Regions from separate parts of the Promicromonospora sp. Marseille-Q5078 genome, predicted to be linked through region 1. Evidence: riboswitches for the same ligand, from Rfam matches in the RefSeq annotation. Region 1 holds a riboswitch; each other region holds the start of a gene.
What was found. Region 1 has a riboswitch for thiamine pyrophosphate ahead of ACQFYA_RS10720 (bifunctional hydroxymethylpyrimidine kinase/phosphomethylpyrimidine kinase). Riboswitches for the same ligand answer to the same signal wherever they lie in the genome.
Positions count from the first base shown of each region.

Region 2: it holds a riboswitch for thiamine pyrophosphate, as region 1 does, so the genes downstream of both, ACQFYA_RS18995 (thiamine ABC transporter substrate-binding protein) here and ACQFYA_RS10720 (bifunctional hydroxymethylpyrimidine kinase/phosphomethylpyrimidine kinase) in region 1, are expected to answer to the same signal.
Region 3: it holds a riboswitch for thiamine pyrophosphate, as region 1 does, so the genes downstream of both, thiC (phosphomethylpyrimidine synthase ThiC) here and ACQFYA_RS10720 (bifunctional hydroxymethylpyrimidine kinase/phosphomethylpyrimidine kinase) in region 1, are expected to answer to the same signal.
Region 4: it holds a riboswitch for thiamine pyrophosphate, as region 1 does, so the genes downstream of both, thiO (glycine oxidase ThiO) here and ACQFYA_RS10720 (bifunctional hydroxymethylpyrimidine kinase/phosphomethylpyrimidine kinase) in region 1, are expected to answer to the same signal.

Region 1 is NZ_JBNPQG010000001.1:2,312,903-2,320,106, forward strand. It holds gene ACQFYA_RS10690 (class I SAM-dependent methyltransferase) at 1-220, shown strand, start outside; gene ACQFYA_RS10695 (acylphosphatase) at 210-488, opposite strand; gene ACQFYA_RS10700 (hypothetical protein) at 538-1,980, opposite strand; gene ACQFYA_RS10705 (copper resistance CopC family protein) at 2,089-2,787, opposite strand; gene ACQFYA_RS10710 (YcnI family copper-binding membrane protein) at 2,784-3,548, opposite strand; gene ACQFYA_RS10715 (hypothetical protein) at 3,625-4,281, opposite strand; TPP riboswitch at 4,413-4,531, shown strand; gene ACQFYA_RS10720 (bifunctional hydroxymethylpyrimidine kinase/phosphomethylpyrimidine kinase) at 4,522-6,147, shown strand; gene ACQFYA_RS10725 (ABC transporter ATP-binding protein) at 6,267-7,204, shown strand, end outside.
Region 2 is NZ_JBNPQG010000001.1:4,121,360-4,128,563, reverse strand. It holds gene ACQFYA_RS19015 (RrF2 family transcriptional regulator) at 1-169, shown strand, start outside; gene ACQFYA_RS19010 (sulfite exporter TauE/SafE family protein) at 355-1,278, shown strand; gene ACQFYA_RS19005 (PAS domain-containing protein) at 1,430-2,206, shown strand; gene ACQFYA_RS19000 (DUF4235 domain-containing protein) at 2,246-2,512, opposite strand; TPP riboswitch at 2,651-2,754, shown strand; gene ACQFYA_RS18995 (thiamine ABC transporter substrate-binding protein) at 2,825-3,898, shown strand; gene ACQFYA_RS18990 (ABC transporter permease) at 3,907-5,667, shown strand; gene ACQFYA_RS18985 (ABC transporter ATP-binding protein) at 5,667-6,494, shown strand; gene ACQFYA_RS18980 (response regulator transcription factor) at 6,498-7,199, opposite strand; gene ACQFYA_RS18975 (sensor histidine kinase) at 7,196-7,204, opposite strand, start outside.
Region 3 is NZ_JBNPQG010000001.1:1,153,670-1,160,873, forward strand. It holds gene rpmG (50S ribosomal protein L33) at 1-149, shown strand, start outside; gene ACQFYA_RS05265 (FAS1-like dehydratase domain-containing protein) at 176-634, shown strand; gene ACQFYA_RS05270 (MaoC family dehydratase) at 634-1,059, shown strand; gene ACQFYA_RS05275 (N-acetylmuramoyl-L-alanine amidase) at 1,213-3,423, shown strand; gene ACQFYA_RS05280 (C39 family peptidase) at 3,600-4,919, opposite strand; TPP riboswitch at 5,073-5,177, shown strand; gene thiC (phosphomethylpyrimidine synthase ThiC) at 5,174-6,913, shown strand; gene ACQFYA_RS05290 (pyridoxal phosphate-dependent decarboxylase family protein) at 7,076-7,204, shown strand, end outside.
Region 4 is NZ_JBNPQG010000001.1:1,305,386-1,312,589, forward strand. It holds gene ACQFYA_RS06030 (ThiF family adenylyltransferase) at 1-534, shown strand, start outside; gene ACQFYA_RS06035 (thiazole synthase) at 657-1,475, opposite strand; gene thiS (sulfur carrier protein ThiS) at 1,485-1,730, opposite strand; gene thiO (glycine oxidase ThiO) at 1,727-2,956, opposite strand; TPP riboswitch at 2,946-3,049, opposite strand; gene thiE (thiamine phosphate synthase) at 3,072-3,746, shown strand; gene ACQFYA_RS06055 (hypothetical protein) at 3,874-4,533, shown strand; gene ACQFYA_RS06060 (OmpA family protein) at 4,530-5,153, shown strand; gene guaA (glutamine-hydrolyzing GMP synthase) at 5,194-6,774, shown strand; gene ACQFYA_RS06070 (hypothetical protein) at 6,826-7,204, opposite strand, start outside.

The DNA.
Region 1 (7,204 bases):
CGGGCTGCTGCTGCTCGCCGACCACGTGGGGTCGAGCGTCTGGCCGCTGTACGCCCTGCAGGCGCTCGCGGACCTGGTGAGCGTGCCCCTGGCGGGGGAGCACTTCCGACGGCGCCCGCTGCGCGGGGTGCGAGAGCGCGGCCTCGTGGTCGAGGAGCACGAGCGGACCCGCGCGGGCGTCATCGAGCACCTCGCGGCACGGCTCCCGGTCAGCGACTGACGACGAGCGTCGTCTCCCCGCGCGGCTCCGTCTCGGCGACCTCGACGCGGGTCACGAGCGCGCCGGCCGGGCCCTCCCGCAGGAACGCGAGCATCGCGTCGACGGACTCCGCCGACCCCTCGACCTCGGCCTCGACCGTCCCGTCGGGCAGGTTGCGTACCACGCCGCCGACGCCGAGCCGCGCGGCGGCGTCCACGGTGGCCCAGCGGAACCCCACGCCCTGGACGCGGCCGTGCACGCGCACCCGTCGTCGTACCGTCCCGGACATCGGACCTCCCGCCGGCTCGCTCCCGCGGCGCCCGGGGGCGCCCGTCGTGTCAGTCGAACATGTCGCCGATGTCGCCGATGTCGTCGAGGATCCCGCCCAGCACCATCCCGCCCAGCACGGCGCCGAAGACGTCCGAGCCGCCGCGGCCGACCTGGCGGCGTCGCGGGTCGCCCTGCCAGCCGCCGTCGTACCCGCCGTTGTAGCCGCCGTCCCAGCGCTGCCCGTGCCCGGAGCGCGCGATGTCGCGGTGGGCGAGCGTGGCGGCCTCCGCGGCCAGCGCCGCGCCCCGCCGCGCCGCCGCGACCCCGCGCTCGGGGTCCTGGGCGGCACGCGCCTCCGCGACCTCCCGCTCGGCCTCGGCCAGGCGCGTGCGGGCGTCCGGGCCGACGGGGGCGCGGTAGTCGTCGACGACGGACCGCGCCGACGCGAGCTGCCGCTCGGCGTCGTCGAGCGCCGGGCCGAGCCGGGAGGCGGCCCGGCGGGCGCGCTCGTCCTGCTCCGTCCGCTCGGCCACCGCGTCGTCCAGCGCCGTGTTGGCCTCCCGTACCCGGGTGAGGGCGCCGACCGGGTCGCCCGGCCGGCCCGGGGGCGGCAGCTCGGCGAGCGCGTCCTCGAGCGCGGTGACGGCGCCGTCGATCCGCCCGGCGCGCTGGGACCCCGGCAGGGCGCGGGCCTGGGCGAGCTCGGCGCGGGACTCCGCGACGATGGCGCCGAGGGCGGACTCGGCGCGCAGGGCCTCCGCCTCGTAGTCGTCGACGGCGCGCAGCAGGCCCTCGGCACGCCGCACCGCCTCCTCCGCCGCGCGGGCGGCGGCGCCGGCCTCGGCCACCTGCTGCGTCGTGAGCCGCTTGCGGGCCGCGGCCGCGCTGCGCCCGGCGAACTCGAGCAGCCGCTCCGCCTGCTCGGGGTTGTCGGCCACCGGCAGCAGCGCCTGCTCGGCGTACTGGCCGCGCAGCCGCTCGAGGTCGGCGCGCGCGCCGGGGATGCTCTCGCGCACGCGGGCGAGCTCCTTGTCCACGCGGGCGACGACGTCGGGCGTCGCGCGGACGGTCTGCCGCAGGCTCGCGAGGCCCGAGTCGAGCTCGTCCAGCGAGGCGCCGGCCGAGCGGCACAGGTCGACGATGCGCGCCGACCACTCGTGCCGCTGCTGGTCGGTGTCCGGGACGTGGTCGTGCAGGAGCTGGTTGAGGTGGAACGCCTCGCCGAGCCGCTCGCGCGCCCGCCGCAGCGTCGGCGCGAGGTCGCGCGTCTCGCGCTCGCCGAGCTCCGCCACGGCGAAGGCGAGCTCGTCCTCGGCGAGCCGCGCGCGCTCGTCGGCGCGCACGAGCGCGGAGCCGGCCTCGACGCCCATGCGCTCGAGCTCCGCCTCGCGGTCCCGCGCCCGCGTGCCCGCGGCACGCCGGCGGCGGACCGCCCAGACGGCCACGGCCGTCACCAGCACGACCACCACGACGACGCCCGTGACGATCCCGACGATCTGCCCCGCATCCATGGTGGGCATCGTAGGCGGCGCCGCCGCCGTCCGGGGACGCGACGGCGGCGCGGCCGGGCGCGAGGCCGGACCGCGCCGCCGCGGTGCTCCGGTGGTGTCGGTCCGGCGTCAGTCCCGCCGGCGCGCGACGCGCAGCGTCACGAGCACGGCCGCGCCCGCGAGCACGACGACGCCGCCGGCGATGCCGAGCACGACGGCGAGCTCGGACGCCCCGCCGTCGCTCGCCCCGTCGCTCGACCCGGCGCTCGTTCCCGTGCTGGTCCCGGCGCCGGTGCTCGCGCCCGTCCCGCCGTCCGCCGCGGCGGACGCGCCGCAGGGCGTCGCGCCGCCGGTGGGCGGGGCGCTCGTCGCGGCGCCCTCGGGCGGGTCGTAGGTGAACGTGAACTCGCCGCTGGTCGGGTGGCCGTCGGCGGACACGATGCGCCAGTCGACGGTGTACTCGCCCGCCGCGCCCATGCTCACCGGCACGGACACCGTGCGGTCCTGCGAGGTGGGGCATCCCGTCGCACGGTCGGTGCCGTCCGGGTCCGTCACGGTGACGACCGTGCTGGAGCCGTCGGCCGACAGGTTGAGCACCACGTCGTCGAACGTGACGTCCACCGTCTCCGGCGCCTTCGTGACGGTCGAGCCCGTCGCGGGCGCCGTGCCGACGACGACGTTGTGCGCGCTCGCCGGTGCCGCCGCGCCGACGGCGCCGACCAGGGCGAGGCCGAGCGTGCCCACCGCGGCGAGGGCCGCGACGGCCGACCTCCGAGCCCCCGACCGTCGAGCCGCCCACCGCCGAGCGAGGGCCGGCCGGGCCCTCACCGCTGCTCCGTCCGGGCGCGCGTGCGGACGAGGGCCGCGACGCCCGTCGCCGCGCCCACCAGGCCGAGCCCGAGGCCGGCCGCCCCGAGCGCGAGGGGCAGGGTGCTGTCGGAGTCGCCGCCGGCGCTCCCGTCGTCGCCCGCGGCCTGCGCAGCGCCGGACGCCGTGCCGGACGTCGTGCCGTGCGCGTCGTCGCCCGCGGCCGGGACGACCTGCAGCACGGGCGCGGGGTGCTCGGGCTCCGCGTCGCCGGTGGTCTCGTCGTCCCACGCGACGACCTCGCCGTCGGAGTAGGTCTGCGTCGCCGGGAGGGAGATGGCGTCGACCCCGTCGGGCACGGCGCCCGCGGACACCGTGAAGCGGAGGAACTCCCCGGGGGCGATGGCGGCGTCGGGGCCGTCGGCGGTCCACTCGACGCTCGCGGGAGCCTCGGTGACCTTCGTGCCGTGCACCTCGACGGGCTCGTCGAGCGGGGCCTGGGTGACCTTCGCGGTCCAGCCGGGCACGGGCTCGACGGACACGCTGGTGAACGGGGAGTCCTGCGGGAGGTCGACCTTCACGGCGGTGGTGGACGCGTCGGCGGACTCGTTGGGGACCTTGAAGGTCAGGGTGGCGTATGCGCCGGCCTCTGCCGAGTCCGGTGTCACGGTGACGTGCGCGGACGCGGCGCCCGCGCCCAGCACGAGGGCGGGCACGGCGAGGGCCGCGGCCCCCGCGAGGCGGCGCGCGCGGGGGAGGGAGGAACGGGTGGTCGTGGGCATGGGTGTCTGCTCCGTGGGTCTGACGGTCGGGGACGACGAGGGGCCCGCCCCCGTCCGACGTCGGACCGGGGCAGGTTCAGGCGGCGCGCACGAGGGCGGCCTGGAGCAGCGGGGGCCCGCGCACCGGCGGGCGTCGGACGGCGTCCCCGGGCCGGGGACGCCAGGTGCGGCCGGTGACGACGGCGGCCCGGCGGGGCACCGGCAGCGCGGGCGGGCCCTGCACGAGCACCGCCACGTGCCGCAGGTGGGTCAGGACGTTCTGTGCCGCCCGGTCGCCCGCCGCGAGCAGCAGGGCCGTGACGAGGACGGCCGCGGCGTGCGCGGCGAGCATCCAGGTCGCTGCACCGCCCCCGTCCGCGTGGTGCAGGTGCGCGGCCGTGCCGGTCGCGGGCGGCAGGGAGCCGGGCCCCAGGTCGTGCCCGGCGTGGCCCGCGTGGCCCGCGAGTCCCACGGCACCGGTCCCGGCCGGACCGGCCGTCCGGGTCGTGCCGAGGAGCTCCAGGGCGGAGTGCTGCACCAGCTGCAGCGCGACCATGGCGGGCAGCAGGCGGCGGAGGGTGAGCCGGCGGCGTGCGGTCCACACCGCGAGCGGGGCGGTGAGGGCCATGACGACGAGCCAGGCGAGGGGTGCCCCGGGGAGCGTGCCGCCGGCCAGGAGGTGGGCGGCGGCCGCGATGCTGAGCGTCGTACCGGCGACGAGGAGCTCGCGCGCACGACGGAGGACCACGGGCACCGGGTCACCCTATCGCGCGCCCTCCGGCGGCCCCCTCCCGCCCGCGTCCCCGTTCCCGTCCCGCCGCCGCCCCCGTCGCGACGCGCGCGCCGGACCCGCCCGGCGTCGTCGTCCGCGCTGGGCTAGCGTGGCGCGACGACACGGGGTGCGACCCGACGTCGCCGGCCACGGTCGGCGTCGGGCCGCTGAGATCACACCCGTCGAACCTGATCTAGCTCGCACTAGCGAAGGGATGTCGACATGAGTGCGCGCGCACCTCACGACAGCTCCGCCGGCAGCGCCGGCACCTCTGCCCGCTCCTCTGCCCGCTCCTCGTGGTCGGCCGCCGTCCCCAGCCGGCCCCGCGTGCTCGCGGTCGCGGGCTCCGACCCGTCCGGCGGTGCCGGGATCCAGGCCGACCTGAAGTCGGTCGCCGCGGCCGGCGGGTACGGGATGGCCGCGCTCACCGCGCTCACGGCGCAGAACACGCACGGTGTGCGGGACGTGCACGTGCCGCCGCCCGCGTTCCTCGCCGCCCAGCTCGACGCGGTGGCCGACGACGTGGCGATCGACGCGGTGAAGATCGGCATGCTCGCCTCGGCGCCCGTCGCCGAGGCGGTGGGCGCCTGGCTCGACGGCCTGCCGCGGGGGGCGACCACCGTGCGGCCGGCGGTCGTGCTGGACCCGGTGATGGTGGCCACCAGCGGCGACCGGCTCCTCGACCCGGCGGCGGAGCGCGCCGTGCGGGACATGCTCGGGCAGGTCGACGTCGTGACCCCGAACCTGCCCGAGCTCGCCGTCCTGGCCGGGGAGCCGGTCGCCCCCGGCTGGCCGGCCGCCCTCGAGCAGGCGCGCCGCCTCGCCGCCCGGCACGGGGTGCTCGTCGTGGCCAAGGGCGGGCACCTCGCGGGCGGGGGCGCCCCGGACGCGCTCGTCGGCCCGGACGGGGTGCTCGTCGAGCTCGCCGGGGAGCGCGTGCCCACCCGCGCGACGCACGGCACCGGCTGCTCGCTGTCCAGCGGGCTCGCGGCGCGGTTCGTCCGGACCGGCGACTGGGCCGAGGCGCTGCGCGGCACGAAGGCGTGGCTGACGGCGGCCATCCGGGCGGGGGAGGCGCTCGCGGTGGGCGGCGGGCACGGCCCGGTGGACCACCTGGCGGGCAGTACGCCGCCGGGCGCGTCGCGGCCGGCGGGGCCCACGCCCGGGGACGACCGCGCGGGCGACGAGCTCGTCGCCCGGTGGTGGGACGACGTGGCGGGCGTGCGCGGCGCGATCGACGACCTGTCGTTCGTGCGCGCGCTCGGCGACGGCTCGCTGGGTGCCGGGCACTTCCGCGCCTACCTGGAGCAGGACGCGATCTACCTGCGCGAGTACGCGCGCTGCCTCGCCCGCGCCAGCGAGCTCGCGCCGACCCGGGCGGAGCAGGCGTTCTGGGCGGGCGGCGCGCACGGCGCGCTCGTGACCGAGCTGGACCTGCACACGCGGTGGCTGGGCGGGGAGCCGCAGGACGTGCCCGCCAGCCCGACGACCGCGGCCTACCTGGAGCACCTGCGTGCGGCCGGCGACGACTACGCGACGCTGGTGGCCGCCGTCCTGCCCTGCTACTGGATCTATCAGGACGTGGGGGAGCGCCTCGCCGCCCGGGACCACGCGGACCACCCGTACTCGGCGTGGCTGGGCACGTACGCGGACGACGCCTTCGCGCAGGCCACGGCGCAGGCCGTCGCGATCCTGCGCCGGGTCGCCGGGGCCGCCCCGCCGACCACGCGGGCCCGGATGGCGCGGGCGTTCCAGGAGGCCTGCGAGCACGAGCTGGCGTTCTTCGACCAGACCGGCGCCGCGGACGACGCCCCGGGGCGCCGCGGCGCGGGGGCCGTCGTCGGCTGAGCCCGGGCCGTTCCGGCGGGATGCCGCGGCGCCCCGCCGGGGGTAAGCGGTGTCCCGCCGACGCGACGTGCCGGGTGACCGGGGCAAGGATGTCGGGGGCGAGTGACAGAATAGGTGTGATGCCCGACACGACGCGCACTTCGCGCAGCAGCAGCCGAGGCGCCAGCAGCGCCGATCCCTCCGACAGTCCCAGGAGGAGCTCCGCCTCCTCCGCACCGCGCCGCCCCGCCGCGACCGGCACCCCGCCGGGCCGGTCCTCCGGGCCGCCCGGCCCGCCCGCGCCCGCGGGGTCCGAGCTCTCCACGCTCGCCTCCGTGCGCCGGCTGTACCCCTACGTCAAGCCGGCGGTGCCGCGGCTCGTGGGCGGCCTGTTCTCCGCGCTGGGCGCCAGCCTCGCCGCGCTCGCGATCCCGCGCGTCCTGCAGGCCTTGGTGGAGGGGCCGCTCGCGGACGGCGCTGCGGCCCACGACCTGGGCGCTCTCGTGGTGCCGCTGGTCGCGGTCCTCCTGCTGGGCGTCGCCGAGGCCGGCCTCGTCCTGCTGCGCCGCAACCTCGTGATGTACCCGGGCACGCGGATCGAGGCAGTGATGCGGATGGCGCTGTTCCGCCACCTGCAGGACCTGCCCGTCGCGTTCCACGACCGGTGGCCGGGCGGCCAGCTCCTCAGCCGCGTCATGGGCGACCTCGGGCTGCTGCGCCGCTGGCTGGTGTTCGGCCTGCTGCAGCTCGTCGTGAGCGTCGTGACGATCGTGGTCGGCGTCGCGATCCTGCTCAGCACCGCGGGCTGGCTCGGCCTCGTGTACCTCGCCGGTGCCATCCCCGTGACGGTGATCGCCTTCCGCTTCTCGCGCCGCTACCGCGTGATCGCACGCCTCTCGCAGGACCAGTCGGGCGACCTCGCCACCACCGTCGAGGAGTCCGTGCACGGGATCCGCGTGCTCAAGGCGTTCGGCCGGGGGCGCGACGCCCTCGACTCGTTCACCGACCAGGCCGAGGAGCTCCGCCAGACCGAGATCCGCAAGGCGGGCAACCAAGCCACGGTCACGACGTCGCTCCA
Region 2 (7,204 bases), 1.8 Mb from region 1:
CCTCGAGTACACGGGCGCGGCTGCCTCGCTGCTGCACGTGTGGGTCGCCCTGCGCGTGAACGTGCGCCAGGTCCTCGAGCAGGTGACCCTCGCGGACCTGGCCGCCGGGAAGCTCCCGGACGTGGTGCGCCAGCTGACCGACGACGAGTCCGCCTGGCTCAACCCGTGACGACCGCGGGCGCTTCCCGCGCCTGACGGGGCGCGCACGAGGACGTGCGCCGCCCCGCGACCGGACGTCGCGGAATCTCATCATGCGGTCGTCCCCTCGATACCGTTGAATCCGATAGGGCCGATCGGGTAACCTGACATCTGTCGCGGCGGAACCGCTGCCGCGCCGACACGGAGGGAACACTCGTGCGGACTCTCGTCCTGCTGGCCCTCGTGGGCCTCGGTGCGCAGCTCGTCGATGGCAGCCTCGGCATGGCCTACGGCGTCACGTCCACCACCTTGCTGCTCGCGATCGGTACCAACCCCGCGGCCGCGTCCGCGACCGTCCACCTCGCCGAGGTCGGCACGACGCTCGCCTCGGGCGCGTCCCACTGGCGGTTCGGCAACGTGGACTGGAAGGTCGTCCTCAAGATCGGGATCCCGGGGGCCGTCGGCGCGTTCGCGGGCGCGACGTTCCTGTCCTGGCTCTCGACCGAGATCGCCAAGCCGCTGATGTCTCTGCTGCTCCTCGGGCTCGGCCTGTACGTGCTGCTGCGGTTCACGCTGCGCGGCCTGCGCACGGACCGCCTGGGTCAGCCGCTGCGCAAGCGGTTCCTCACGCCGCTGGGCCTGGTCGCCGGCTTCATGGACGCCACGGGCGGCGGCGGCTGGGGCCCGGTGGGCACGCCCGCCATCCTCGCGAGCGGCCGCATGGAGCCCCGCAAGGTGATCGGCTCGATCGACACCAGCGAGTTCTTCGTGGCGGTCGCCGCGAGCCTCGGGTTCCTCTTCGGCCTCGGCACCGCCGGCATCAACCCGACCTGGGCGCTCGCCCTGCTGATCGGTGGCCTCATCGCGGCGCCGATCGCCGCCTGGCTCGTGCGCCTCGTGCCCCCGCGCGTCCTCGGCTCCGCCGTCGGCGGCATCATCGTGCTCACCAACGTGCGCACCCTGCTGAGCCTCGACTCGTTCCCGGTCAGCGCCGGCGTGCGCGGCCTCGTCCTCGGGGTCATCGCGCTCGGCTGGGCTGCCGCCGTCGTCTACTCGTTCCGCGAGCACCGCAAGGCCGTCGCGGCCGAGAAGGCCGAGCCCGTCGCCGTGGAGGCGCCCGCGGCGACGCCCGCCGTCTGACATCTCGGCCCGGCCGCACGACGTCCGCGGGATTCCACCCGCGGACGTCGTGCTGTGGGGTGGCGTTGTCGCGACCTCCCGGTACCGTGAAGAGGCCAGGTGAGTTGCACGCCGGACCCAGCTGCACCGCACTGGGAGGTGGCCCATGTCGATGCCCAGCACGCACAGCGACCCTCCGCGTCGCGAGATCGTCGCGCTCGCGGAGCTGCTCGGCGCCGGGAGCCAGCTGCTCGTCGGCCAGTACCGCGTCGACGTCGCCACGGGGGCGTGGTGGTGGTCGGACGAGGTCTACCGCATCTTCGGGCGCGAGCCCGGGGCGATCGAGCCGGGGCCGGACGTGCTCCGCGCGCACATGCACCCGGACGACCGGGAGCGGCTCTCGCGCACGGCGACGATCGCGCTCGGGACCGGTAGACCGTTCGCCGGCGGGCACCGCGTCGTGGACGACCACGGCCGCACGCACACCGTGGTCGTGACGGGACAGGCGCGCCACGGCGCCGCCGGCTCGACGACCCACCTCGTGGGGTACGTCATCGACGCGAGCCCCGTGGTGCGCGACGCGCTGGACCGGGAGGCGCACCGCGCCGTGTCGCGCGCCTTCGTCGCCGCGGCCTCGGCGGAGCAGGCCAAGGGCGCGATCATGGCCGTCTGCGGTGTGGACGAGTCAGTGGCCACCGAGGTGCTGACGGACGCCGGGGCGCAGGTGGGCGTGTCCGCGCAGTCCGCGGGCGAGCAGGTGATGAAGGCGCTCGCGCGACCCGTCGGGGAGCGCGGCGCCGTCACGGCTGCGGAGGTGGTCCGGGCGGCGCCGCCCGCGCAGGACGCCGCGGACCGGCTCAGCCGCGCGCTCGGCGGGGTGCACCCCGTGGACCGCCCGCACGGTCACGACGCGCAGCTGGCGCGCCGGCGCCCCCGCGCCAGCCACTGACGCGGGGGCTTCCAGGGTCGGCCCCGGTTCGGGCTCGGGTCAGTGGCCGTGGCCGAAGCGCGCGGCGGCGCGGACCGCGCCCCGGCGTGCGACCCGCTTCGCGAGCACCGCGACCCCGCCCGAGACAGCGGCGAACGTCACGGCCTGGATGATCGAGATCTCGTCGTCGTCCACGTTGGTCGGGGCCGCGCTCCCGGTGGTCCTCTCCCAGACCACCCCGATGAGCTTCTGCGCGACCCATCCGGCGGCGACCGTCAGCACCACCGTGCCGACCTTCACCGCGAGCGGCGTCTCGGTGTCCGTCACGTGCTCTCCCTCGGTTCGTTCCCCGGGTCGCCGGGGTCGTGCGTCGTGCGTCCGCGGACGTCGGTGCACGTCAGGCACGTCACACCCCGCCGACGCGGACGGGACCACGGTAGCGCGGCGCCGGTGTGTAGGCTCGTGGTGATACGACAGGGGAGCGCCACCGGCGCTGAGAGTGCGGAACGCCGCAGACCCTCGAACCTGACCCGGTTAGCACCGGTGGAGGAAGTCGGGATTCTCGATCCCTGCGGACGGCCGCACCACGACGGTGCCGGGTGCCCGCAGGACCCCCTTCTCGATGCCTGAGGAGGACACATGACGCACAGGACCAGGCGGACGGCGGCCGGCGCCGCCGTCGTCGCCCTGCTGCCGCTGCTGGCGGCGTGCGGCGGCGGCGGGACGTCGTCGGACGGCGCGGGCGGCGAGAGCTCGAGCACCGTGACGCTCGTGACCCACGACTCGTTCGCCGTCTCCGACGACGTGCTGGCCGCGTTCGAGAAGGAGTCCGGCCTCACCGTGAAGCAGGTGGCCCCCGGCGACGCCGGCACGCTGGTGAACCAGCTGGTGCTGACGAAGGACGCGCCGCTGGGCGACGTCGTCTACGGGGTGGACAACACGTTCGCCTCGCGCGCCGTCGAGGCGGGCGTCTTCGACGCGTACCAGCCGGCGGACCTCGACCCGAAGGTCGCGGCGTACGCGCCCGACGACCTCGCCGGGACGCTGACGCCGATCGACGTGGGCGACGTGTGCCTCAACCTCGACGACGGCTGGTTCGAGAAGAACGGCGTGACGCCGCCGACCACGCTCGAGGACCTCACGAAGCCCGAGTACGCCGACCTCACGGTGGTCACCAACCCCGCCACGTCGTCGCCGGGGCTCGCGTTCCTGCTCGCGACCATCGGCGCGTTCGGTACGGACGGGTGGCAGGACTACTGGACCGACCTGCGGGACAACGGCGTCAAGGTGGCGGAGAGCTGGGAGGACGCCTACTACGTGGACTTCTCCGGGGCCGGCGAGGGCGGGCAGCGCCCGATCGCGCTGTCGTACGCCACGTCGCCCGCGTTCACGGTGAGCAAGGACGGGAAGTCCTCGACCACGAGCGCGATGCTCGACACGTGCTTCCGGCAGGTCGAGTACGCGGGCGTGCTCGCGGGCGCCGCGAACCCGGAGGGCGCGAAGCAGCTCGTCGACTTCCTCACGACCGGCGAGTTCCAGGCCGACGTCCCCGGCCAGATGTACATGTACCCGGCCGACCCGGGGGTCGAGCTCCCGGCCGACTGGACGAAGTTCGCGCCCCTGGCCGACGAGCCGTTCGAGGTGGCGCCCGCCGACGTGGCGGCGCACCGCGACGAGTGGATCGAGCAGTGGACGGCGACGGTCGTCGACTGACGCGCACCGTGACCCGAGCAACGGCACGCGCCACCCCGCACCCGGTGTCCCGGCCCGCCTCCCGGGCGGCCCGGTGGCGCACCGACCGCTGGGGCGCGTGGCTCGGCTGGGGCGCCGCCGTCGTGCTCCCGCTGGGGTTCCTCGCGGTCTTCTTCGCCTGGCCGGTGGCGTCGCTCGTCCTGCAGGGGTTCTTCACCGAGACCCCGACGGGGCGGGAGCTCGACCTCTCCGGGTTCGCGGAGGTGCTGTCGCAGGGCCGCACGTGGCGGATCGTCGGCCAGACGCTCGCGCAGGCGGTCACCGGCACGCTGCTGTCCGTGCTGCTCGGGCTGCCGGGGGCGTACGTGCTGTACCGGTGCCGGTTCCCCGGGCGCACGCTGGTGCGGGGGCTGGTGACCGTGCCGTTCGTGCTGCCGAGCGTCGTCGTGGGCGTCGCGTTCCGCGCGCTGTTCGCGCCCGGCGGCATGCTCGGCTGGGCCGGTCTGGAGGAGAGCTTCGCGGGCATCGTGCTGGCGCTCGTGTTCTTCAACTACGCGGTGGTGGTGCGCACGGTCGGGGGCATGTGGGAGCGCCTCGACCCGCGCGCCGAGCAGGCGGCCCGGGCCCTCGGCGCGACACCGTGGCGGGCGTTCCGCACGGTGACCCTGCCCGCGCTCGGCCCGGCGATCGCGTCGGCCGCCGCCGTGGTGTTCCTGTTCTGCGCGACGGCGTTCGGCGTCGTGCTGGTGCTCGGCGGGCTGCGCTACGGCACGATCGAGACGGAGATCTGGACGCGCACCACGCAGTTCCTCGACCTGCGCTCGGCCGCGGTGCTGTCCGTGCTGCAGCTCGTCGTGGTCGGCGGGGCGCTGGTGGTCAGCTCCCGCGCCCGGACGCGGCGCGAGCGCGCGCTGCACCTGACGAGCGACCGGGTGTCGGCGCACCGGCTGCGGCTGCGCGCCGGGGCGGACCTCGTGCCCGCGCTCGTCACCCTCGTCGTGGTGGCCGGGCTGCTGGTGCTGCCGATGGCGGGGCTGGTCACCCGCTCCTTGCGCACGGCCGACGGCGCCTGGGGGCTCGCCAACTACGCCGCGCTCGGCAGCACCGGCGGGCGCAACGCCCTGACCGTCACGGTGTGGGAGGCGCTCGGCAACTCGCTGCGCACGGCGGCGTGGGCGGCGACGATCGCCGTCGTCGTGGGCGGCCTCGTGGCCCTCGTCGTCTCGCGGCGGCCGCGCCGGCCGGGGACGCGGCGCGCCGTCGGCGTGCTCGACGCCGCGTTCATGCTGCCGCTCGGCGTCTCCGCGGTGACCGTCGGCTTCGGCTTCCTCATCACGCTGGACAAGCCGCTGGGGCTCGACGTCGACCTGCGCACGTCGGGGGCCCTCGTGCCGATCGCCCAGGCGGTCGTGGCGATCCCGCTGGTCGTGCGCACGATGCTGCCGGTGCTGCGCGCCATCGACCCGCGGCTGCGGGAGGCCGCGGCCACCCTGGGCGCGGCGCCGGGCCGCGTGCTGCGCTCGGTGGACGGGCCGCTGGGCGCGCGGTCGCTCGGGCTCGCGATCGGGTTCGCGTTCGCCGTCTCGCTCGGGGAGTTCGGTGCGACGTCGTTCCTCGCGCGGCCCGAGACGGCGACGCTGCCCGTCGTGATCTACCGGCTGATCGGGCGGCCCGGGGCCGAGAACTACGGGATGGCGCTCGCGGCGTCCGTGGTGCTGGCCGTGCTCACCGCGACCGTCATGATGGTGGCCGAGCGCCTGCGGGGCGACCGGCCGGGAGGGGAGTTCTGATGGAGCACGCCCGCGAGGCGACGGGACTCGCCGTCCGCGACGCCGTCGTCCGGTACGGGGCCACGCGTCGCCGGCCGGGGTCGGTCGCGGTGGACGGGGTGTCGATCGACGTCGCGGCCGGCGAGATCGTCGCGCTGCTGGGACCGAGCGGCTGCGGCAAGTCGTCGCTGCTGCGCGCCGTCGCCGGGCTGGAGCCGCTGGCAGGCGGCTCCGTCGCCTTCGACGGCGAGGACCTCGCGGGCGTGCCCGTGCACCGCCGCGGCTTCGGCCTGCTCTTCCAGGACGGCCAGCTGTTCCCGCACCGGGACGTCGGGCGCAACGTGGCCTACGGGCTCGAGACGCAGGGCGTGCCGCGCGCCGAGCGGGACGAGCGGGTCGCCGAGCTGCTCGACGACGTGGGTCTGGCCGGCTACGGGCGCCGGTCCGTCGCGACGCTCTCCGGCGGCGAGAAGCAGCGGGTCGCGCTGGCCCGGGCCCTCGCGCCGCGTCCGCGGCTGTTGCTGCTCGACGAGCCCCTGTCGGCGCTCGACCGTCGGCTGCGCGAGCGCCTGGCCGTCGACGTCCGGGACACGCTGCAGGCCACCGGCACCACCGCCGTGTTCGTCACGCACGACCACGACGAGGCGTTCACCGTCGCCGACCGGGTGGCCGTGATGGACGCCGGGCGGCTGCTGCAGGTGGCCGCGCCGGACGTGCTGCTGCGCGCGCCGGCGAGCGCGCGGGTCGCGGAGTTCCTCGGCCTCGCGCCGGACGAGGACGGGCCGGCGCCCGACCGCGCGGGGGAGCCGGTGCGCGACGAGGACGGCGTCGGGACGGTCGCGGGCTGACGCTCACGCCTCCCCGGCGTCGTGCACGAGCAGGGCGACCTGCGTGCGGTTCTCCAGCCCGAGCTTGTCGAGCACGCTCGACACGTGCGCCTTCACGGTGGGCACGCTGAGGTAGAGGCGCGCGGCGATGTCGGCGTTGGACGCGCCGCGGCCGAGCTCGACGGCGACGTCCCGCTCGCGGGCGGTGAGCACGTCCAGCGCCGACCGGGCGCGGTCGCGGGAGCCGTCCGACCCGGCGACGGTGTCCATGAGCCGGCGCGCGACGTCCGGCGCCAGCACCGGCTCGCCCGCGGCGGCCGCGTGCACGGCGGCGGCGATGCGGGCGGGCGGCATGTCCTTGAGCAGGTAGCCCGCGGCGCCCGCGCGCAGGGCCCCGCCGACCTCCTCGGCGGTGTCGAACGTGGTCAGCACGACGACGGCGGGTGGGGTCGGGCGGGCGCGCACCCGGCGGGTGGCGGCGATGCCGTCGACGCCCGGCATGCGCAGGTCCATGAGCACGACGTCGGCCGGGTGCGCGTCCAGCACCCCGGGGACGTCGGCGCCGTCGGCGGCCTCCGCCACGACGCGCATCCCGTGTGCGCCGTCGAGCATGAGCCGCAGGCCGGCGCGGACCAGGGCGTCGTCGTCCACGAGGACGATCCGCACGGGCGCGGCGTCCGGGGCGTCGGGGCTGGTCGGGGAGCCGGGCTGCGGCGTCGTCGTCACGCGTC
Region 3 (7,204 bases), 1.2 Mb from region 1:
TCCGCCCGAAGATCACGCTCGCCTGCGTGGACTGCAAGGAGCGGAACTACATCACGAAGAAGAACCGTCGTAACGACCCCGACCGTCTCGAGCTGGCGAAGTTCTGCCCGCGCTGCGGCAAGCACACGTCGCACCGCGAGACCCGCTGACGCGGTCGGCACGACCCCGCACCGACGTGGCGAACCCCGACTTCGCTGGCCGCGAGTACCCGGCCACTGCTCCCTACAGCGTGGGGCGCGAGAAGATCCGTGAGTTCGCCTCCGCCGTCGGTGCACTGGACCCCGCGCACCACGACATCGTGGCCGCGCGGGGTCTCGGTCATCCGGACCTGGTCGCGCCCCCGACGTTCGCCGTCGTGGTGGCGCAGCGCGCCGAGGCGCAGTACGTCCAGGACCCGGCCGCCGGCATCGATTTCTCCCGCGTCGTGCACGCCGACGAGAAGTTCGTGCACCACCGCCCGATCGTCGCCGGCGACGAGCTCGTGACGGTGCTGCACGTGGACTCGGTGACGCAGCGGGCCGGCATCGCGATGGTCACGACGCGCTGCGAGGTCGCCGCGCTGGTGGCGGACGGCGAGCTCGAGCCGGTCTCCACCGTGACCTCGAGCCTCGTGATCCGCGGGGAGGACTCCTGATGACCCGGCCTGCCCTCGCGGAGCTGTCCGTCGGCGACGTCGTCGCGACCGGGACGGTGGAGCTCGACCGCGCCGGCCTGGTGCGGTACGCGGGCGCCAGCGGCGACTTCAACCCGATCCACTGGGACGAGTCCTTCGCCACCGAGGTCGGGCTCCCGGGCGTCATCGCGCACGGGATGCTCACCATGGGCTCCGTCGTCGGCGTCGTCGCCGACTGGGCGGGGGACCCGGGCGCCGTCGTGGCGTACCAGACCCGCTTCACGAAGCCGGTCCCCGTGCCGCAGCGCGGCACCGCGGCCGTCGAGGTCACCGCGACCGTCGGCGCGATCGACACCGACGCGGGCACGGTCCGCGTCGACCTCACGGTGACCCACGAGGGCGCCAAGGTGCTGGGTCGCTCGCAGGCGACCGTCCGCCTCTCCTGACCCGCCCGCGCGACCTGCCCGTCGTCGCGCGGTGATCCCGCCGCCACGTGCGGCGGGATTTTTTACGTCTAGCACTTCCCATGAAACGGGATTTCACGGTTCGATGACGTGGTGCGCCCCGAGCGCACACCGTCCTCGAGAGGAGCACTCCCCGTGAGATCCGTACGACGACGCACCACCGGGCTGGCAGCCGCCGGCCTCCTCATCCCCCTGGTCACGATCCCGGCGGTCACCGCGGGGGCGGGGCCGTCGGCGCCCCCCGCCTCCGACGTGAGCTGCGACGCCGTCGTCGCGGCGCCGGACCAGGAGTCCGCGTTCGCCGCCGCGAGCGACGCCACCGGGGTCCCCGCCGACCTCCTCAAGGCCGTCTCCTACATGGAGTCCCGCTGGGACCAGCACGCCGGCGAGCCGAGCGCGGACGGCGGCTACGGCCTGTTCAACCTGCTCGACCACGCCGCCGAGGCGCCCGACGGGGCCGGCAAGGACGCCGCGACCCGCGCGGCCGTGAGCGAGCTCGACCGCGCCGCCGCGCTGACTGGGCTGCCGGCCGCGGAGCTGCGGTCCGACGCGGCGGCCAACACCTGCGGCGCCGCCGCGCTCCTCGCCTCCTACCAGGAGGCGGCGGGTCAGCCGGCCGGCGGGGGCCTCGCGACCTGGGGCACCGCCGTCGCCCGGATGAGCGACGCGCCGACGTTCGCCGACCGAGTGTTCGCCACCCTGCGCACGGGCGAGGCGCGCACCACCGACGACGGCGGCGTCACCCTGGCGGCGCGGCCGGACGCCGCCCTGCCCAGGGCGACCACGAAGGCCGCGGGCGACCCGGCGGCAGACTGCCCGCCCGGCCTCGGCTGCGAGTGGCTGCCCGCGCCCTACGCGAAGGAGAGCCCCGACCTGCCGGACGACACCGGCAGCTACGGCAACCACGACCAGGCCGACCGCACCGGCGAGGGCGGCCCGTCGATCGACTACATCGTCATCCACGACACCGAGACGGCCTACGAGCCGAGCGTGCGCCTGGTCACCGACCCCACGTACCTGGCGTGGAACTACACGCTGCGCTCGTCGGACGGGCACGTGGCCAACCACCTCGAGCCCGCCGACGTCGGCTGGCACGCCGGCAACTGGTACATGAACATGCACTCGATCGGGCTGGAGCACGAGGGCTGGGCCGGGACGTCGGGCTGGTTCACCGAGTCGATGTACCAGTCGTCGGCCGAGCTGGTGCGCTACCTCGCGGCGACGTACGACGTGCCGCTCGACCGCGCCCACGTCATCGGGCACGACCAGGTCCCCGGCATCCTGCCCGGGTACACGAAGAGCGTGCACTGGGACCCGGGCCCGTACTGGGACTGGGAGCACTACTTCGAGCTCCTGGGCGCGCCGATCGGCAACGGTCTGGACCCGACGACGGACGTCGCGCCCGGCGACGTCGTCGAGGTCGTCGCGGGATACGACGACAACGCCAACCCCGTGACGGGCTGCGAGCAGGCGTCACCCGGCTCGGGCGACTGCGTCGCGGGCGCCGGCACCAACTTCGCGCTCGCCTACCAGCAGCCGTCGCTGGACGCGCCCTACGCCCGCGACCCGGGCTGGAAGCCCGACGGCGCGGACGGCACCACGCACGCCAGCGACGTCAGCGCGCGCGTGACCTCGGGCCACAAGCTCGTCGTGGCGCAGGTGCAGGGCGAGTGGCTCGGCGTGTGGTGGGCCGGTTCGCTGGCCTGGATCCACAACCCGGCCGACCGGCCCGTCGTCGTGCCCAGCACCGGGCAGACCGTCACGGTGAGCGGGGACGAGGCGGCCGCGATCTACGGCCGCGCGTACCCGGAGGCCGCGGCGTACCAGCCCTACCCGGGCATCGCCCCGCAGGCCGTCACGCCCATCGAGTACACGATCGGCACCGACCAGAGCTACGTGGTGTCCGACGATGACGTGTCGACCGACTACTACCGGGCGGTCTCGTTCGACGGGTCGGCACCCGACGACCGGACGGACGTCCGGGGCGACGACGCGTACTACCAGCTCTGGTACGCGCACCGGCAGGTGTTCACCCGCGCCGCCGACGTCGTCCTGCACGACCCGGTGGTCACCGACGTCGAGGGGCCGAGCATCGAGGGGAAGGCGAAGATCGGCCGCACGCTCACCGTCGACCCGGGGGAGTACCTGCCGGACTCGCGGCACCTCCGCGTCGAGGTGCAGTGGCTGCGCGACGGCGAGCCCGTGCGCGGCGCGGACGGCAGGCGCTACCACCTCACCGGCCGCGACCGGGGCGCCGACATCTCGGCCGAGGTGACCGTCTCCGCCCGCGGGTACACGTCGGCGACGTTCGTCTCCGACCCCGTCGGTCCGGTGCGTTCGCACTGACGCCGAGCCGTCGGTCGAGCCTGTCGAGACCCGCGAGGTAGTCCGGATCTCGCCGAGGTAGTGGACTGGACCACTACCTCGGCGAGATCTGGACTACCTCGCGGGGATCTGGACTACCTCGGCAGGCTGTGAACTACCTCGGCAGCTCGGTCTCGACGGGCCCGACCGGCGAGGGGTCACCAGTTGGGCGTGGCGCCCGGGACGTTCCGGGGCAGCGTCACCTGGTGCGGGTGGATGACGTACGTCAGGCCGTCGGTGGAGGTCTGCCAGACGCGCTCGAAGTTCTCGCGCGTGTAGACGTTCCGCACGTCGGCGTCAGTGGCCTTGTTGGGGTCGTTGATGACCGGGTCGCCGTCGGCGGTGAAGCCCACGATGGTCACGAGGTGGCCGTTGGTGCCGTACCCGGCCTCGGGCATCTCCTCCTCGGCGAACCTGATCGACACGACCAGCGGGATGCCCGCCGCGACGAACCGCTCCGCCTCGGCCAGCGACCGCAGCCGCGTGACGAACGACTCGAGCCCGTACCGGTGCGCGTACGCCGTGTTGAACGGCCAGTTGCCCGCGCCCTCGTACGTGTAGTCCCACGCGCCGATCGCGGCGTGGTCCACCTGCGGGTCGCCGTTCGGCGCCACGATGTCCGCGAGCTCCGCGGCGGGCACCTGGTGCTTGCGGCCGTAGGAGTACTGGATCATCGTGGTCGACGTCGGCGAGCACCACACCTGGCCGCCGCCGCCGAACTCCGGGTACTCGCCGATGTGGACGAGCTGCGAGTAGCCGGGCACGTCGAGCTCCACGGCGCGCCCGAGCGTGAAGTCGCTGGTGCCCGTGTAGGCGGACGTGGGCAGGTACTCGTTGGTCATCGTCGTCACGCCGGCCAGCCGCGGGGTCGCCGTCGACCCGGCCGGCCGGTACAGGGTGACGCGCGTCTGGAACGCCTCGGGCTCGCGCCCTGTGCGGGCGACGAACGTGTCGGTGGACAGGGCGGCGTCGTCGTCGCTCTGCCCGTCGACGGAGGTGCGGTGGATGTCGCCCACGGAGCCGTCGGCGGGCGCGAAGTCGTCCCCGGACGCCCAGCGCCCCATGACGAACCACGTGGTCCACGCGCCGTCGGCCTTGCGGCCCCGGAACTCGGTCTCGACCCACGTGCCGGTGGGGGTGGTGGCGTTCCACGAGGTCACGGACTCGTCCAGCGCGTACCCGGTCTCGACGACCGGCGAGGTCCAGGTGCCCGTCTCGTACGCCACGGCGGACCCGTCGCCGAACGGGTCGGTGTAGTCGGTGGTCGGCCCGCCGGAGCCGCGCACGACGAGCGTGCCGCCGGCACCGGGGCGCAGGTTCTCCCAGGTGCCGCGGCGCAGATCGGCGACGCCGTCCCAGTGCGTGGTGGTGATCTTGTTGCCGGTCGGCTCCTGGTCCTGCGACGGCGACGCGCCGGCCGCGCCCGCCGTCGGCGCGATCACCGCTCCCGCTGCCAGGGCTGCCGTCGTCGCTCGCATCAAGCTCCTTCGCGCCATGCCTGTCATGGGTCCCTCCCCGGGACGGGGGCGGTGGACGGTCCCCACCGCCCTGATGGCGAAGACTTTCCCAGATCCTGTGGCCCGTGTCACGACTTTGCGTGCGCGGGCCTCGGCCCGGTGCTAGCGTGACCGGCGATCCCACGGGTGCCCTCGCAAGGGCTGAGATCGGGCTGATGCGGCCCGGACCGTCGAACCTGACCGGGTCATGCCGGCGTAGGAAGTTGGAGAAACAGATGCACACTGCACCGTCGCGCGCGCTCGCCCACCTCGACCGGGACGGGATCCGCGTCCCGGTCACCGAGATCCGGCTGGCGCCCTCACCCGACGGCACCCCCAACCCGCCGGTCCGCGTCTACCGGACGCAGGGCCCGGGCGGCGACCCCACCCGCGGCATCGCGCCCCTGCGGGAGCCGTGGATCGAGGCCCGCGGGGACACCGGGACGTACGCCGGCCGGGCGCGCGACCTCGCCGACGACGGCCGGGGCGCCCGGCGCCGGGGTGCGGCGTCGGCGGAGTGGCGGGGCGAGGCGCGCCCGCCGCGCCGGGGCCGCGAGGGCGCCGTCGTCACGCAGATGGCGTACGCCCGGCGGGGCGAGGTCACCGCCGAGATGCGCTTCGTCGCGCTCCGCGAGGGCGTCGACGTCGAGCTGGTCCGCAGCGAGGTCGCCGCGGGCCGCGCGATCATCCCGGTCAACGTCAACCATCCGGAGTCGGAGCCGATGATCATCGGCCGGGCGTTCGCGGTGAAGGTCAACGCGAACATCGGCAACTCCGCCGTGCACTCCTCGATCGCGGAGGAGGTGGAGAAGCTGGAATGGGCCACCCGCTGGGGCGCGGACACGGTGATGGACCTGTCCACCGGCGACGACATCCACACCACGCGGGAATGGCTGCTGCGCAACTCCCCGGTCCCCATCGGCACGGTGCCGATCTACCAGGCGCTGGAGAAGGTGGACGGCGACGCGTCCCGGCTGAGCTGGGAGGTGTACCGGGACACGGTGATCGAGCAGTGCGAGCAGGGCGTGGACTACATGACGGTGCACGCGGGCGTGCTGCTGCGCTACGTGCCGCTCACGGCCGACCGCGTCACCGGCATCGTCAGCCGGGGCGGGTCGATCCTGGCCGGGTGGTGCCTGGCGCACCACGAGGAGAACTTCCTGTACACGCACTTCGACGAGCTGTGCGAGATCTTCGCGCGGTACGACGTCGCGTTCTCGCTCGGCGACGGCCTGCGGCCCGGGTCGCTCGCGGACGCCAACGATGCCGCCCAGTTCGCCGAGCTCGACACCCTGGCGGAGCTGACCCGGCGCGCGTGGGCGCACGACGTCCAGGTGATGGTCGAGGGCCCCGGGCACGTGCCGCTGCACCTGGTGCGCGAGAACGTGGAGCGCCAGCAGGAGCTGTGCGACGGGGCGCCGTTCTACACGCTCGGGCCGCTCGTCACGGACATCGCTCCCGGCTACGACCACATCACCTCGGCCATCGGCGCGACGGAGATCGCGCGGTACGGCACGGCGATGCTCTGCTACGTCACGCCCAAGGAGCACCTCGGCCTGCCGGACCGCGACGACGTGCGCACGGGCGTGGTGACGTACAAGATCGCGGCGCACGCGGCGGACGTCGCCAAGGGGCACCCGGGCGCGCGCGACCGTGACGACGCGCTGAGCAAGGCCCGGTTCGAGTTCCGGTGGCGCGACCAGTTCGCGCTGTCCCTCGACCCGGACCTGGCCGAGGAGTACCACGACGAGACGCTGCCGGCGGAGGCGGCGAAGACGGCCCACTTCTGCTCGATGTGCGGGCCCAAGTTCTGCTCGATGCGCATCTCGCAGGACATCCGCGACGAGTTCGGCGGCGCGGCCGCCCAGGCGGAGCGCGTGGGACCGGAGGCGGCCGCGGCCGGCATGGCGGCGAAGTCGGCCGAGTTCCGGGCCGCCGGGGGAGAGGTCTATCTCCCGACGCCGACGGTGCGCTGACCCGGCCGGCCGTGGGCGGGACGTGTGTGAGATGACTCTCGCCGCGTCCCGCCCACATGCCGGACCTTGCGATTGCGCTGGGTTTTAGGGATACCTAAGTTAGGCCAGGCTGACCTAAGTGGAACGGGTCGGCCCTGCCTACCTCCGAGGAGCGACCCGACGATGCCCACACCCCTGCCCGTCCACGGGACGTCGCCCGGCGCGCTGCTGCGGGGCGACACGGCGGCCGACTACGCCGTCGCGCTGCACGCCGTGGTGGACGACCTGGCCGACCGGGTCGCCGGCGCCCGG
Region 4 (7,204 bases), 1.0 Mb from region 1:
ATGGCCACCGAGGCGGTCAAGCTGATCACCGGGGCCGGCACGACGCTGCTCGGCCGCATCGCCGTGTACGACGCCCTCGAGCTCTCGTGGCGTCAGCTCGCCGTCCGCCCGGACCCCACGCGCGAGCCCGTCGCCGCCCTGCTGGCGGACGACGCCGCCTACGCCGCGTTCTGCGGCCTGCCCGCGCCGACGAGCGGCGCCGCCGACGCGGGCATGGGCCCGGCCAGCGTGACCGCGCGCGAGGCGGCCGCGCTGCTCGCGGGCGACGCACCCGTCGCGCTCGTCGACGTCCGCGAGGACTGGGAGGCGCAGGCGCTGCCCGTCGCCGGGTCGCGCCTCGTGCCCAGCGGCGCGTTCCTCGGGCCCGACGGCGCCGCCGCGGTCCGGGCCGAGCTGCCCGCCGACCGCCCCGTGCTGCTGGTCTGCGCGGCCGGCGCACGCTCGGCCCGCGTGGCCGACGTCGCGCGCGCCGCCGGCGTCGACGCCCGCTCCGTCGAGGGCGGCGCACCCGCCCTGCTCCTCGCCGCGAGGTAGTCCAGATCTCGCCGAGGTAGTGGTCCAGACCACTACCTCGCGGGGATCCGAACTACCTCGGCGGGATCCGAACTACCTCGCGGGGCCGGGCCCTCGTCAGGGTGCGAGGTCAGGGTGCGAGGTCAGAGGGCGAGGTCGAGGCGGCCGTCGGGGGAGGAGCTGGCCAGCGCGCCCTCGCGGCGGGGGATGCGTCCGGCCCCGGCGGCGAGGCGCCCGGACTGCACGGCGAGCCGCATCGCGTGCGCCATCCGCACCGGGTCGGCGGCGCGCGTCACGGCGGTCGCGAGCAGCACGCCGTCGCAGCCGAGCTCCATCGCGAGCGCGGCGTCCGACGCCGTCCCCACGCCCGCGTCGAGGATCACCGGCACCCGCGCGGCGGCCGCGATCGCCTCGATGTTGCGCGGGTTGAGCACGCCCAGCCCGGTGCCGATGGGCGCGCCGAGCGGCATGACGGCGGCGCACCCGACGTCCTCGAGGCGGCGGGCCAGGATCGGGTCGTCGTTGGTGTACGGCAGCACCACGAACCCGTCGCGCACCAGCCGGTCCGCCGCCTCGACGAGGCCGAGCGGGTCGGGCAGCAGGGTCACGTCGTCGGCGATCACCTCGAGCTTGACCCAGTCGGTGCCGCACGCCTCGCGCGCGAGCTGCGCGGTGAGCACGGCCTCCTCGACCGAGAAGCAGCCGGCCGTGTTGGGCAGGGCGCGGATGCCGAGCCGCTCCAGCAGGCCCCAGATGCCGCCGTCCTCGACGCCCGTCCCGCCGGGCCGCACCGCGACGCGGCGCATCGCCACCGTGGTGAGCCGGGTGCCGGACGCGACCAGCGCGTCCTCGAGCGTCATGAGGTTCGACGCGCCGCCCGTGCCCATGACGAGCCGTGAGCCGACCTCGGTGCCGGCGACGACGAGGGGGTCGTCGTGCGTGACGGTGGTGGTGCCGGTCATGCTTCCTCCTCAGCCGCCCTGGACGGCGGTGACGATCTCGACCCGGTCGCCGGGCGCGATCCGGGTGCCGGCCCACAGGCCGCGGGGGACGACGGCGTCGTTGACGGCGACGGCGATGCCCTGCACCGACCCGTCGGCCACGAACGCGGGGACGAGGGCGGCGACGACGCCCTCGACGCCGTCGCCGTGCGGCCCGTCGAGCGGGTAGGCCTCGCCGTTCACGAGGGCGGTGGGGGCGGTGGGGGCAGCGGTCATCGGGCGGCTCCTTCGGGGAGGCGGGCGGCGGGGGCGGGCGCGAAGCGCCGCGGGTCGGCAGCGGTCACCGCGGGGTCGGGGGCGGGCGCTCCGGTCAACGCGGCGACGACCGCGTCCGCGGTGAGCGGCGCGAGCAGCACGCCGTTGCGCCCGTGCCCGACGGCGGCCAGCAGCCCGGGGGCGGCGGTGGCGCCGACCAGCGGCAGGTTGTCGGGGGTGGCGGGCCGGGCCCGCGGGGTGACCTCGAGGAGGGCGGCCTCGTCGAGGCCGGGCACGAGGGCGCGCGCGTCGCGCAGGAGGGCGAACACGCCGCCGGCCTCGGCCCGTCGGTCGTCCGGGCGCTCCTCGCTGGTGGCGCCGACGACGACCTCGCGGTGCCCGGGCCCGCTGCCGGGGCCGGCCCCGGTGCCCGGGTCCCGCGGAACGACGTACACCGGGCGGCCCTGCACCGTGCCCCGCACCACGTGCGCGAGGGCGAGTGCCGGGCCGGCGTCCAGCCGCAGGGTGATCCCCTTGACGGGCCGCACCGGGACGCGCACCCCGGGCACGCCGGCGAGCAGCGCGGACGGGTCGCCCGTGCCCGTCGCGAGCACCACCGCGCCCGCGGGGTGCCGCGTCCCCGCGTCGTCGTGCACCGCGACGACCCGGCCCGTGACGTCGCGCTCCAGGCGCACGGCGGCGCGGGGGACCAGGGAGCCGCCGAGCGCGGCGCGCAGCGCGGCGTGCGCCCCGCGCGGGTCGACGGCGAGGTCGTCCTCCAGCAGCGCCGCCCCCGCGAGGCGCGGGCCCAGGTACGGCTCGCGGCGGCGCGCGTCGGCCACCGGGAGCTCGGCGGAGGCGAGGCCCCACCCGCGGTGCAGCGCGAGCACGCGGCGCAGCAGGGCGAGGTCGTCGGCGTCGTACGCGACGGCGAGGGAGCCGGCGCGCAGCAGCGGCACGTCGTGGCCCGCCGCCGCGGCGAGGTCGGCGGCGAAGGCCGGCCAGCGGGCGGCGGACGCGAGGTTGAGCCGGGTGAGCTCCCGCTCGCCGAAGTCGGCCTCCGCGACGGCCGCGAGCATCCCCGCGGCCGCGCGGGTGGCGCCGTCGCCGGGGGCCGGGTCGAGCACGGTCACCGACAGGCCGGCGCTCGCGGCGCGCCACGCGACGGCGAGGCCGACGATCCCGCCGCCGACCACGACGACGTCGGCGGGGCGGGTGTCGCGGACCGTACGGTCGGACGTGGGCATCTGCGCTCCCTTCGCTGGCATGACCCAGATCAGGTTCGACGGTCGGCGGCTCGCGCCCTCTCAGCCCCGAGCGGGGCTCCCGTGCCCGGCCACTGTAACGCGGGCGGTGGTTACGCTGGCCGGCGTGACCACGACCGACGCCGCCGTCGCCCCCGAGGCGGCGCGCGCCCGCCTCGCCGCCGCCCGCCTGTACCTGTGCACCGGCGCCCGCGAGGAGCGCGGCGACCTGGAGGACTTCCTGCACGCGGCGCTCACGGGCGGGGTGGACGTCGTCCAGCTGCGCGACAAGACCCTGGACGTCGCGCGCGAGCTCGAGCTGCAGGAGGTCGTGGCCCGCGTGGCCGCCGAGCACGGCGCGCTGTGGGCCGTGAACGACCGGGCGGACGTCGCCGGGCTGACGGGGGCGCCCGCCGTGCACATGGGGCAGCGGGACCTGCCCGTGCCCGCCGTGCGCTCGCTGCTCGGCCCCGGCCCGGTGCTGGGCCGCTCGACGCACTCCGCCGCGCAGGCCGCCGACGCCGAGGCCGACCCCGACGTCGACTACTTCTGCGTGGGCCCGCTGTGGGCCACCCCCACCAAGCCGGGGCGGTCGGCCGTCGGGCTCGACCTGCTCCGCGAGGTCGCCGCGACCCGCCCCGCCACCCCGTGGTTCGCCATCGGCGGCGTCGACGCCGAGCGGCTGGGCGCGGTGCTCGACGCCGGTGCCTCGCGCGTCGTCGTCGTGCGGGCGATCACGCAGGCGCCGGACCCGGAGCGCGCCGCGCGCGAGCTGCGGGAGCGGCTCGGCTGACCGCGCCGAGCCGGACGGGGTGTTCTCCCCATCCCGGGCGGTACCGCCCGGGGGTGTCGTGTGCCACAGTGGGCCGGCCCTGCTCCGGACGCCCGGGGCGCCCACGCCCCGAGCCCAGGAGACGCCCATGTCCGCACGCCCCCGCACCGCCGCGCTGCTGCTGGCCGGAGCGCTCCTCGTCCTGTCCGGCTGCACGGGAGGCGACGCCGACGCCCCGGGCGGGGCGGCGACCGGGTCGTCCGATGGGGTGCAGGACGCCGCAGGCCCGGGGACGGCGACGGTGGCCGACCAGGTGATGGCCGAGCAGACGATCGCCACCCCGCACGGCGGCGGGGACGCCTGGGGCGGCGAGGTCACGGTGACCCTGCGGTCGGTGGAGGTCGCCGGCGGGACGACGACGGTCCGCTGGGCGCTGCGCTGGGACGACGACGAGGCGCCCGCCGACGCCGGCGCGAGCTACTACGACCTGGGCGTCGAGCCCAGCACCACGGTCACCGATCGCGAGGGGCTCAAGGCGTACAAACCGTTCTGCACCGAGGGCGCGTGGCAGGAGGACACCGACGAGCCGGTGAAGGCGAGCCTCGCGCAGCAGCGGTGCCGGGCGTCGATGCTCGTGTCCCCGCTCGAGAACATCACCTTCACGTTCCCCAACCACGGCACGATCGAGGTCTCCGCCGTGCTGCCCGCCCCGGAGGGCGAGCCCGCGTCGGTCGACGTCCTCCCCGGGGAGGGGCTGCCGCTGTTCACCGGCGCGACGGTGACCTACGCCGACGGCGGCGCCGAGTGACCGCCCGCGCCGCGGCCGCCGTCGCGCTGGCGGCGGGCCTCGTGGTGGGGCTCGGCGGCACGGCGCCCGGGGTGACCGCCGACCCGGAGCGGGTGCGGGAGGCCCAGGAGGCCCTCGGCGAGGAACAGGCCAGGGTCGAGGGGGCGGACGTGACCGCCGCGATGGCGGCCGACGCGACGTTCGACCTCCGCGCCGCCGACGGGACGTTCCCGCTGCGCCCGGAGGACTCCACGGTCGTGCTCGAGCGGCAGCGCGAGGAGAAGGACGACACGGTGGTCACGCTCACCTCCGACCTGCTGTTCGAGTTCGGCGAGGCCGCGCTGACGCCCGCGGCGGAGGAGGCCGTCGCGGCGCTCGCGGCCGACGTGCCGCAGGACGCGACCGTGCACGTCGACGGGTACACCGACTCCGTCGGCTCGGACGCGTTCAACCGCCGGCTGTCGAGGCAGCGGGCGGCCGCGGTCGCGGACGTGCTCGGCGGGGAGCGACCGGACCTGACGCTGAAGGTCGAGGGTCACGGCGAGGCCGACCCGGTCGCCGAGAACGAGGTGTCCGGCGAGGACAACCCCGCCGGGCGGGCGCTGAACCGGCGCGTCGAGGTGACCTACCCGACGCGGTGACGGGGCAGAATGGCCGGTGGCGCGCGGCTAGGATGACCCGGTGACGTCTCCCGCCACCGACTCCCTCCGCCCTGTCCTGGTCGTCGACTTCGGCGCCCAGTACGCCCAGCTCATCGCGCGCCGCGTGCGCGAGGCGAGCGTCTACTCCGAGATCGTGCCGCACACGGCCACCGTGGAGCAGATGCTGGCCAAGGACCCGGCGGCGATCATCCTGTCGGGCGGGCCGTCGTCGGTGTACGCCGCGGGCGCGCCGTTCGTCGACCCGGCCCTGTTCGAGGCCGGGGTGCCGGTGCTCGGCATCTGCTACGGCTTCCAGGCGATGGCGCAGGCGCTGGGCGGCACGGTCGCCCAGACGGGCCAGCGCGAGTACGGCGGCACCGAGGTCGAGGTCGGCGAGGCCGGCGTGCTGCTCTCGGGCACCCCGGACCACCAGACCACCTGGATGAGCCACGGCGACTCCGTGCACGCCGCGCCCGAGGGCTTCGAGGTGCTCGCCACGTCGTCCGGCTCGCCCGTCGCCGCGTTCGAGGACACCGGCCGCCGCCTGTACGGCGTGCAGTGGCACCCCGAGGTCAAGCACTCCGCCCACGGCCAGGCCGTGCTCGAGCGCTTCCTGTACGAGGGCGCCGGGCTGAAGCCCGACTGGACGCCCGGCAACGTCATCGCCGACCAGGTCGCCGCGATCCGCGCGCAGGTCGGCGACGCCCGCGTCATCTGCGCGCTCTCCGGCGGCGTCGACTCGGCCGTGGCCGCGGCGCTCGTCCAGGAGGCCGTGGGCGACCAGCTCACCTGCGTGCACGTGGACCACGGCCTCATGCGCGAGGGCGAGGTCGAGCAGATCGAGGACGACTTCGTGGCCTCGACCGGCGTGCGCCTCATCGTCCGCGACGAGAAGGAGCGGTTCCTCTCCGCGCTCGCCGGGGTGAGCGACCCGGAGACGAAGCGCAAGATCATCGGCCGCGAGTTCATCCGCGTCTTCGAGGACACGCAGCGCGACATCGTGGCCGAGGCGGGCGCGCACGGCGAGGAGGTCCGGTTCCTCGTGCAGGGCACGCTGTACCCGGACGTCGTGGAGTCGGGGGGCGGCGAGGGCGCCGCCAACATCAAGAGCCACCACAACGTGGGCGGGCTCCCCGACGACCTGCAGTTCGAGCTGGTCGAGCCCCTGCGCACGCTGTTCAAGGACGAGGTCCGCGCGGTGGGCCGCGAGCTCGGCGTGCCGGAGGAGATCGTCGCGCGCCAGCCGTTCCCCGGGCCGGGCCTGGGCATCCGGATCGTCGGCGAGGTGACGGCCGAGCGCCTGGAGACGCTGCGCAAGGCGGACGCCATCGCGCGCGAGGAGCTCACAAAGGCGGGTCTGGACGGCGAGATCTGGCAGTGCCCGGTGGTGCTGCTGGCCGACGTGCGCAGCGTCGGCGTGCAGGGCGACGGCCGCACCTACGGCCACCCGATCGTGCTGCGTCCCGTGTCCTCCGAGGACGCCATGACGGCGGACTGGACGCGCCTGCCCTACGACGTGCTGTCCGTCATCTCGACCCGCATCACCAACGAGGTGAGCGAGGTCAACCGCGTGGTGCTCGACGTGACGAGCAAGCCGCCGGGCACCATCGAGTGGGAGTGACGTCCTGCGGCCCCGCCCCCGGAAGGGGAGCGGGGCCGCGGCCGTTCCGGGTCAGGAGATCGCGAACGAGCTCGCCCGGTTGTCGAGCGAGCCGAGCCGGCCGGTGCGGTCGATCCACCCCGTGCTCGCCCCGTTCTTCGACGAGCCGTCGAACAGCTTCACGTCGCAGTGGTTGTACGTCCGGACCGAGGTCACCTTGTTGGACATCGCGCCGAGGACCGAGCCGCCCTCGTTGTCGGACGTCGTCGCGGTGCACCCGACGCTGTACTTCGGGTTGAAGATCACGACCTGCCGCCCCGAGTAGTTCGCGCCGTCGTAGAGACGGGCCACGACGAGCCCCTTGCCGACCGCGTAGTCCTTGCAGCCGAAGGTGCCGTCGATGACGGCGCAGTACAGCGTGCTCGAGGCCGCCGTCGCTCGGACGTCCTGC